Regions from separate parts of the Micrococcus sp. M4NT genome, predicted to be linked through region 1. Evidence: riboswitches for the same ligand, from Rfam matches in the RefSeq annotation. Region 1 holds a riboswitch; the other holds the start of a gene.
The links. A riboswitch is a leader RNA that binds a small molecule or an ion and turns the genes downstream of it on or off. The one in region 1 is predicted to bind thiamine pyrophosphate.
Positions count from the first base shown of each region.

Region 2: it holds a riboswitch for thiamine pyrophosphate, as region 1 does, so the genes downstream of both, NJC10_RS02985 (thiamine ABC transporter substrate binding subunit) here and NJC10_RS06520 (FAD-dependent oxidoreductase) in region 1, are expected to answer to the same signal.

Region 1 covers NZ_JAMYEH010000007.1:132,511-136,912, reverse strand. The annotation lists gene thiD (bifunctional hydroxymethylpyrimidine kinase/phosphomethylpyrimidine kinase) at 1-650, shown strand, start outside; gene NJC10_RS06525 (thiamine phosphate synthase) at 838-1,551, opposite strand; TPP riboswitch at 1,598-1,702, shown strand; gene NJC10_RS06520 (FAD-dependent oxidoreductase) at 1,707-3,017, shown strand; gene thiS (sulfur carrier protein ThiS) at 3,014-3,259, shown strand; gene NJC10_RS06510 (thiazole synthase) at 3,264-4,082, shown strand; gene moeB (molybdopterin-synthase adenylyltransferase MoeB) at 4,084-4,402, shown strand, end outside.
Region 2 covers NZ_JAMYEH010000003.1:116,186-120,587, reverse strand. The annotation lists gene NJC10_RS02995 (agmatine deiminase family protein) at 1-608, shown strand, start outside; gene NJC10_RS02990 (AI-2E family transporter) at 502-1,899, opposite strand; TPP riboswitch at 1,945-2,050, shown strand; gene NJC10_RS02985 (thiamine ABC transporter substrate binding subunit) at 2,111-3,253, shown strand; gene NJC10_RS02980 (ABC transporter permease) at 3,250-4,402, shown strand, end outside.

The DNA.
Region 1 (4,402 bases):
CGGTCGCCGCGGACATTGGGCTCGACGCCGTGAAGATCGGCATGCTCGGCTCGCCCGAGCTCCGGGATGCCGTCCGCGACTGGCTCGAGCGGGTCCGGCCCCCGCGCGTCGTGCTGGATCCCGTGATGGTGGCGAGCTCGGGGGACGCGCTCTCCGACGCCGCCGTGCCCGCCGGGTGGGCGCCGCTGCTCGCAGCGGTGGACGTCGTCACGCCCAACCTGCCCGAACTCGCGGCGTTGACCGGCGCGGACGTCCCCGCGCGGTGGGTGGACGCCCTGGAGCTGGCCCGCGGCCTCGCCGCGGAGCACGGCGTGACGGTCGTCCTGAAGGGCGGCCACCTCCGGCATGCCGCGGACCTCGCGGAAGGGGTCCCGGACGCCGTGATCGGCCCCGAGGGCCGGGTCACCGAGGTGCGCGGCGCGCGCGTCTCCTCCCGGTCGACGCATGGAACGGGCTGCACGCTCTCCTCGGCGCTCGCGGTGCTCGCCGCGGGCGGGACGGCCTGGGAGGACGCCCTGCGCACGGCCAAGCCGTGGCTCGCGGAGGCCATCGCGGCGGGGGAGCGGCTCGACGTCGGCCGGCGCACCGACCGCTGGCACGGCCCGCTCGACCACAGCCATCGGGACCGGGGGGCGGGCGATCGGGACTGATCGTTCTGGAATGGCTGCCCTCGAACCATGGGCAGACCCAGGGAGTTCGACGAGGCCGCTCCTGGAGGTCCCCCTCGACGAGACGCAGGAGCACGACCGCGTCATGGTCACGGTCGATGACCCCGTGGCGAGGGCGGGGGTCGTCCACGCGGCGCTGCCGCGCCGCTCCCACCCGGGCGCGGCAGCGTCAGCCCGTGACCGCCGCACGCAGACTCCGCGCCGCCGCCTCCGGATCGTCGGCGCCGGTCACGGCCCGCACCACCACGATCCGCTCGGCGCCCGTGCCCAGCACCGCGGGCACACGGTCCTCGTCGATCCCGCCGATCGCGAAGAACACACGTCCCGCCGCCTCGCCGCCGGGGGCGGTGATCTCCGCCGCGAACCGCGGCAGAGCGAGCCCCACGGCGGCCCGGCCGGGCTTGGTCGGCGTCTCCCACACCGGCCCGGTGCAGAAGTAGTCCAGCTCCGGATCGGCCGCGGCCCCGCGCACCTGCTCCTCGGTGCGGCAGGACCGCCCGAGCAGCACCTCGGGGCCGAGCACGCGCCTCGCCTGCGTGCTCGTCAGGTCGTCCTGGCCCGCGTGGAACACGTCCACGCCGGCTAGGAGTGCGACATCGGCCCGGTCGTTCGCGGCGGACAGCGCCCCGTGCTCGCGCGCCAGCTCCACCACGATCGCCAGGGCCTCGAGCTCGACGCCCACCTCGACCCGCTTGTCCCGCACCTGCAGGGCGTCCACGCCGCCGCGGAAGCACGCGGCCGCGAAGGCGGCGAACGCGCCGGCGTCGAGGGCGCCGTCGTCGCGGACGTGGCGGGAGAGGTCCGTGCAGACGTACAGGCGGGCGCCCGCGAGGCGGCGGGCGCGCTCGGCGCGTGTGGCGAGGGCGGCGGGGCGGTGCGGCATGCGCCCACCCTGCCACGTCCGCCCACCCGGCGTATGCTGGGCGGCATCCATGGGAGCCCGCGCCACAGCGGGCTGAGAGGGACGCAGTCCGCGCACGCGCGGGGCGCGCCGACCATCAGACTCGATGCGGATCATGCCGCCGTGAGGAGGAGCCCATGCGCTGCGTGGTGGTGGGGGCCGGGATCGTCGGCCTCGCGACGGCCGTGCGCCTGCGGGACGCCGGCCACGAGGTGACCGTGATCGCCCCGGACCTGGACGCGCCCGCCGCCGGCGACGCCGCCACCCACGCCGCGGCCGGCATGCTCGCCCCGCTCGGGGAGACCCAGTACTCGCAGTCCGGGCTCGGCGCGCTCCTCGCCCGGTCCTGGGCGCTCACCGGCGACCTCGTCGCCCGGATCGAGGCCGGTGGCGCCTCCGCGGGCCACCGCGTGGAGGGTGCGTGGCTCGTGGGCGCCGAGCCTGCCGACGCGCGGCGCTGGCGCGAGACGCTCTCGCCCGTCGACGCCGCGGGCGCGGATCAGGCCCCCGCCGCGGAGCCCGGCACCGCCCTGCGGCTGCCGCGTCCCGTCGCCCCGGTGACGGTCGCGGCGCTGCGCCGCGCCGAGCCGGCCCTCTCACCCGCCCTCGCCGGCGCCCTCGACGCCCCCGACGACGATCAGCTCGACCCCCGCCGGGCCCGTGCCGCGGCCCTGACGCGCCTCGCCGCCGACGACGGCGTGCACCTGGTCCCCGCCCGTGCCGTGACGGTGCACCAGGTGGGCGAGGAGGTGGAGGTGACCGCCGCCGGGTGTGCCGGGACCGCGCAGCCGATCACCGCCGACGTCGCCGTGCTGGCCGCGGGGCTCGGCCACGCCGCGCTCGGGGGCGACCCCGCCGCCCTGCCCCTGCCGCTGCGCCCCGTGCACGGGGACATCCTGCGCCTGCGGGTGCCGGCGTCCCTGCTGGCCCCGGGAGAGGAGCACCTGCTCAGCCGGACCGTGCGCGCTCTGGTGGGCGGACGGCCCGTGTACCTCGTCCCGCGCGCGGGCGGCGGGCTCGTGCTCGGCGCGACGAGCCGCGAGGACCGCGAGGCCGGCACCCCCGCCGGCGCCGTGCTCGACCTCCTCGAGGACGCCGCCCGCATCCTGCCCGCCATCCGGGACTGCCTGCTCGAGGAGGTCACCACGCGCGCCCGCCCCGGCAGCCCCGACGACGCCCCGTTCCTCGGCCCGCTGCCGGATGCGCCCCGCGTGATCGTCTGCACCGGCCACCACCGGCACGGGGTGCTGCTCGCGGCGTGGTCGGCGCACGCCGCGCTGGAGCTGGTTCGCCGGGCGGCGGGGGAGCCGGGCAGGCCAGGCGGGGCCGGCCCCGCCTGGACCGCCGACGACGAGGGGCTGCTCGACCTCGTCCGCCCCGACCGCTTCGCCATCTCGGCGCCGTCCGCCGAGTCGTCCCCCGCCCCCACGCAGGAGGTCCCCGCATGAGCCCGCACACCCTGACGGTCAACGGCGAGGTGAGAGCGTTCGACGCGCCGCTCTCCCTCCGCGCGGTGGTCGCGCAGCTGACCGGCCGCGAGATCCGCCCCGATGGCACGGCCGCCGACGGCGGTCGGCTCGGCGTCGCGGTCGCGGTGGACGAGGCCGTCGTGCCGCGCTCCCGCTGGGACGCCATCGTGCCCGAGGCCGGTGCGCGTCTCGAGATCGTGACGGCGGTGCAGGGTGGCTGAGCGCGTGGGAGCACCGGACGTCGTCCCGCCCCTCACCGTCGGCGGTCGCGAGATCGGCTCGCGCCTCATCATGGGCACGGGCGGCATCACGGACCTCGCCGCGCTCGAGGCCGCCCTGGTCGCCTCGGGCACCACGCTCACGACAGTCGCCATGCGCCGCCACGCCGTGGGCGAGGGCTCGGGCGTGATCCCGCTGCTGGACCGTCTCGGCATTGCGGTTCTCCCCAACACGGCGGGCTGCCACACGGCGCGCGATGCCGTCCTCACCGCGCAGCTGGCCCGCGAGGCGCTCGAGACGGACATGGTCAAGGTGGAGGTGATCGCCGACGAGAGCACCTTGCTGCCCGACGTCGTCGAGACCCTCGAGGCCACCGAGCGGCTCGTCGCCGACGGCTTCACCGTGCTGGCCTACACCTCGGACGACCCCGTGGCCGCGCGGCGCCTCGAGCAGGCGGGCGCGGCCGCCGTCATGCCGCTCGGCTCGCCGATCGGCAGCGGCCTGGGCATCCTCAACCGCCACTCCCTCGAGCTGATCTGCGAGCGCGCGTCCGTGCCGATCATCCTCGACGCCGGCGTGGGCACCGCCTCGGACGCGGTCCTCGCGATGGAGGCCGGGTGCGACGCCGTCCTGGCCGCGTCCGCCATCACGCGCGCCGCGCATCCGGCGCGCATGGCCCGGGCGCTCGCGCTCGCGGTCGAGTCCGGCTGGGAGGCCGCCCACGCCGGGCGCATCCCGCCGCGTCCGCTCGCCACGGCGTCCTCGCCGATGGCCGGGCGGATCGCCCCCGTGGGCGAGGGCGACGACCGGACGGGGTGGTGGTGAGGTGAGCGCCGCGGACCCCCGCGAGCGCCGCGCGCCGCACGGCCTCGACGAGCTCGCCGACACGCAGCTCGAGCGCTTCTCCCGGCAGATCGCCCTCGAGGGCTTCGGCCCCGAGGCCCAGCTCGCGCTGCTGCGCTCCCGCGTGCTGGTGGTGGGAGCCGGCGGCCTCGGTGCGCCCGTGCTCACCTACCTGGCCGCGGCCGGGGTGGGGGAGGTCCACGTGATCGACGACGACGTCGTCGAGCGCTCGAACCTGCACCGCCAGGTCATCCACGGCGAGGACGTCCTCGGGCGGCCGAAGACCGCCTCGGCCGCCGCCC
Region 2 (4,402 bases), on a different contig from region 1:
CCCCGGAGGTCAACCCGGGCTGGAGCGCCGCCCAGGCGGAGGCCGAGCTCGCGGGCCTGCTGGGCGTCACGCGCGTGGTCTGGACCGCCCTGCCCCGGCGTCCGGGGAGCGGGCCTTTCGGCGGACCGGGCCACCTCGGCGGCTGGATGCGCTTCGTCGAGCCGGGGCGGCTGGCGGTGCACTGGCGTGCCGACCGGTTCCACCCCGAGCACGCGGTCGGAGCGGCCGCGCTGCGCGGACTCGAGGGCACGCCGGACGCGGCAGGCCGTGCGCTGCGCGTGCGCACCGTGCCCGGGGGCGCGCTGCCCGAGGCCTACGACCCCGCCGAGCAGGGGGTGCGCTCGCTCGTGGACGCCGTCCCGATGGGCGGGCACGTGCTGCGGCCGGCGTTCGAGGACGCGCCGACGGAGGAGGCGGCCACGGCGCTCACGGCCGAGCTGCACCCGGGACGGCGTCAGCTGCGCTTCCCGGCGCCTCCCCTGCTGCGCCTGGCCGGCTCCCTCACCGACCTGGTGCTGGTGCAGCCCCGTCCGCAGGACCGGCCACGGGATCCGGGGCCGGACTCAGCGGCGGCCCCGCATCCTCCGGCCGCTCCCCCATGCCGCTGACCCCGGCGGGGGGCTGCCCCCGCTTGGCGCGCCGGGCCTCCGCGGGGCTCAGGCCCACGCTCACCCCGCGCGCCTCCTTGCGCGTGTGGCTGCCCTCCTCCGCGGAGGAGCCGCCGCGCAGCCGGGCCAGAAGGGTGGACTGCCTCCGCTCCATGCCCTTCAGGTCCGAGGCGATCAGCGAGTTGATCCACCGTGCGTTCGGATCGGCGTCGATCAGGATGGCCTTGGCCAGCAGGGTGCAGGGGAGCGCGAGGATCGCACCGAGCGGGCCGAGGACCCACGCCCAGAACAGCAGGGAGAGGAAGCTGACGGTGGGGATCACGCCGATCGCGTCCCCGGCCACCTTGGGCTGGATGATGGACTGCAGCACGAAGTTGAGCACCGAGTAGCTGATGACGACGCCGAGGAAGGCGGGCCAACCGCCCTCCGCGAGGCCCAGGATGGCCGGCGGGATCAGGCCGATGATGAAGCCGATGTTGGGCACGTAGTTGGTGAGGAAGCTCAGCACGCCCCACACGAGGGCCATCGGCACGCCGATCACCAGGAGCGCCACGACGTCCAGGACGGCCACGATCAGCCCGAACACGGTGGTCACCACCCAGTACCGGCGCACGCCGCCCGCGAAGTCCATGAGCGCCTGGCCGAACTCCCGGCGGGCCGAGCTCAGCAGCTGGACGCGGCGCTCCACGGCCATGGAGTCCATGGCCAGGAAGAACATCCCCATGACCACGGTGATCAGCAGGCCCACCACCGCGTAGACGTTGGACGCGATGGCGGTCAGCGCGGTGACGGCGGCGCCCGTGACCTGCTTGATGTCCACGGCCTGCAGCTGCGCGTTCACCATGTCCGGGGTGAGCCCCTGGGAGGACAGCCACGCCGAGACGTCCTGCATGATCGCCTGGAACCGCCCCGCGTACTCGGGCAGGGAGCTCACCAGCTCGAGCCCGGACCAGAAGATCAGCCCCACGAACACGGCCAGCACGGTGACCACGAGGAGCACCGTGGCCGTGGCCCCGAGGACGGGGTGCACGCCGCGCTCGATCAGCCAGCGCTGCAGGGGGTAGGCCACGATCACGAGGTTCAGCCCGAGGAAGACGGGCGCGATGATGGAGGAGATGCCCTGCAGGAACTGCACGAGCACCACGAGGCCCGCGAGCGTCAGCACGATCACGAGCATGCGCGGCCACATCCGGTGCGGCCGGCGGATGTCCCAGTCGGAGGCCGGCGTCGCCGGGGCGACCTGGGGGGCGGGGGCGGGTCCGGCCGGCGCGGCCTCGTCGGGGGTGCTCACGCGTGCAGTCTAAGGTCGGCGCGGACGCGATAGGCTCGCCCCAGTCCACATCGACAGGGGAGCGCCGCAGCGGCGCTGAGAGTGCGGTCCGCCGCAGACCCTCGAACCTGCTCCGGCTCGCACCGGCGAAGGAAGTCGAGACCCTTTCCCGGGGCGTCCGCATGCCGCGGGCCCGCCCCCGGCCCCTCCCGCCGCGCAGGAGGAGACCCGCATGACCCGCACCGCCACCGAGCACGCCCGCCGCCCGCGCACCGCCGCGCTGGCAGCCCTCTCCGGCGCCGCCCTCGCCCTCACGGGCTGCTCGCTCTCCGGCCAGGGGGGCTCCGGCTCCTCCTCCGCGGCGGGCTCCGCGGACGCCGCGGCCGCGGCCACCACGTCCGGCTCCGCCGCCTCCGGCTCCGACTCCGCGGGCGGTGGCAAGACCGTCACGATCATGACCCATGACTCCTTCGCGCTGCCCGAGGAGCTCATCGCCCGGTTCGAGCAGGAGTCGGGCCACCAGCTCTCCACCACCGCCCCGGGCGACGCCGGCTCCGTGGTCAACCAGCTGCTGCTCGCCAAGGACCACCCCACGGTGGACGGCGTGTACGGCATCGAGGACCACTCCACGCACCGGCTCATCGACGAGGGCGTGGTGGCCGAGTACACCCCCGCGAACCTGCCCGAGTCCGCGAAGGACCGCGTGGTCGAGGGCCGGATGATCCCCGTGGACCAGGGGCAGGTGTGCCTCAACGTGGACACCCCGTGGTTCGAGGCGGAGGGGGTGGAGGTCCCCGACTCCCTTGAGGACGTCACCGACCCCCAGTACGCGACGCTGACGGTGCTCACCAGCCCCGTGACCTCCTCCCCCGGCCTCGCCCTCCTGGCCGCCACCAAGGAGGAGTTCGGCGACGATTGGAGGGGCTGGTGGGAGAAGGCCCTCGACGGCGGCGCCAAGGTGGACGCCTCGTGGTCGGACGCGTACTACACCGACTTCTCCGGCGGCGAGGGCAAGGGCGAGTACCCGATCGTGCTCTCCTACTCCTCCTCCCCCGCGTTCGCCCCGGCCACGGACGTCCTGGAGGCCTCCTGCACCCCGCAGACGGAGTACGCCGGCGTCGTCGAGGGCGCGAAGAACCCCGAGGGCGCGCAGGCGTTCATCGACTTCCTCCTCTCCGAGGACGTGCAGAAGGCGCTGCCGGAGTCCATGTACATGTACCCGATCGACGAGTCCGTGGAGCTGCCCGCCGAGTGGGCCGAGAACGCCCCCCTCGCCGAGGACCCCATTTCCCCGGATCCGAAGGCCGTGGACGCCGAGCGCGAGGAGCTGCTCAAGGAGTGGACCGCGCTGCACGAGGAGCACGCCGGGAAGTGACCTCTCAGGTCCCCGGCCCGCCCGCGCTCGCCGAGCCCGTCCTCGCGCCCCCGGGTCGCCCCGCGGGCGGACGGCGACGGCGCCGCACGCGGGCCGGCGGGGACGGGATCGGCGCGTGGTGGCTGCTCGCCGCCGTCGTGCCGCTCGCGTTCCTGGCGGTGTTCTTCGCGTGGCCCGTGGCGGCCATGCTGTGGCGCGGCGTGTCCGCGGACGGCGCACTGGACCTCACCGCGTTCGGCGAGGTCCTCGCCCGCGAGCGCACATGGCGGATCCTCGGGCAGACCCTGGGGATGGCGGCGGCCGGCACGGTGGCCGCCCTCCTGCTCGGGCTGCCGGCCGCACTCGTGCTGCACCGCCGGGCGTTCCCGGGCCGCGCGCTGCTGCGCGCGGTGGTGACGGTCCCGTTCGTGCTGCCCACCGTCGTCGTGGGCGTGGCGTTCCGCGCCGTGCTGGCCCCCGGCGGGCCGCTGGGGTGGACGGGCCTGGACCAGTCCACCGCCGCCGTCGTGCTGGCCCTCGTGTTCTTCAACGTCTCCGTGGTGGTGCGCCAGGTGGGCGCGCTGTGGGGGTCGCTGGACCCGCGGCAGGAGGAGGCCGCGCGCACCCTCGGGGCCTCGCCCTGGCGCGCGTTCCGCACCGTGACCCTCCCGCAGCTGGCGCCCGCCGTGGCCAGCTCGGCCGCGCTCGTGTTCCTCTTCTGCTCCTCGGCGTTCGGGATCGTCCAGACCCTGGGCCGGCCGGGCTACGGCACCCTCGAGTCCGAGATCTGGGTGCAGACCTCGGTGTACCTGGACCTGCGGGTGGCCGCGGTGTTCTCCACGCTGCAGTTCCTGGTGGTCATGGCCGCCGTCGGGATCTCCGGGGCCACCGCGGCGCGGAGCGTGCGCGCCCTGCGCCTGCGGGACGCCCCGCTGCGCCGCCTCACCCGCGCGGACGCGCTGCCCGTGGCCGCCACGCTGGCCACCGCGGCGCTCGTGCTGCTGCCGCTGGGCACCCTCGTGCTCCGCTCCTTCCACTCGAGCCAGGGGTGGGGGCTGCGCAACTACACCCTGCTGGCCACGAGCTCGGGGGCCGGCTTCGCCGGCGGCACCACGCCCCTGGAGGCGCTGGACCACTCGTGGCGCACCGCCGTGGACGCCACGCTCCTCA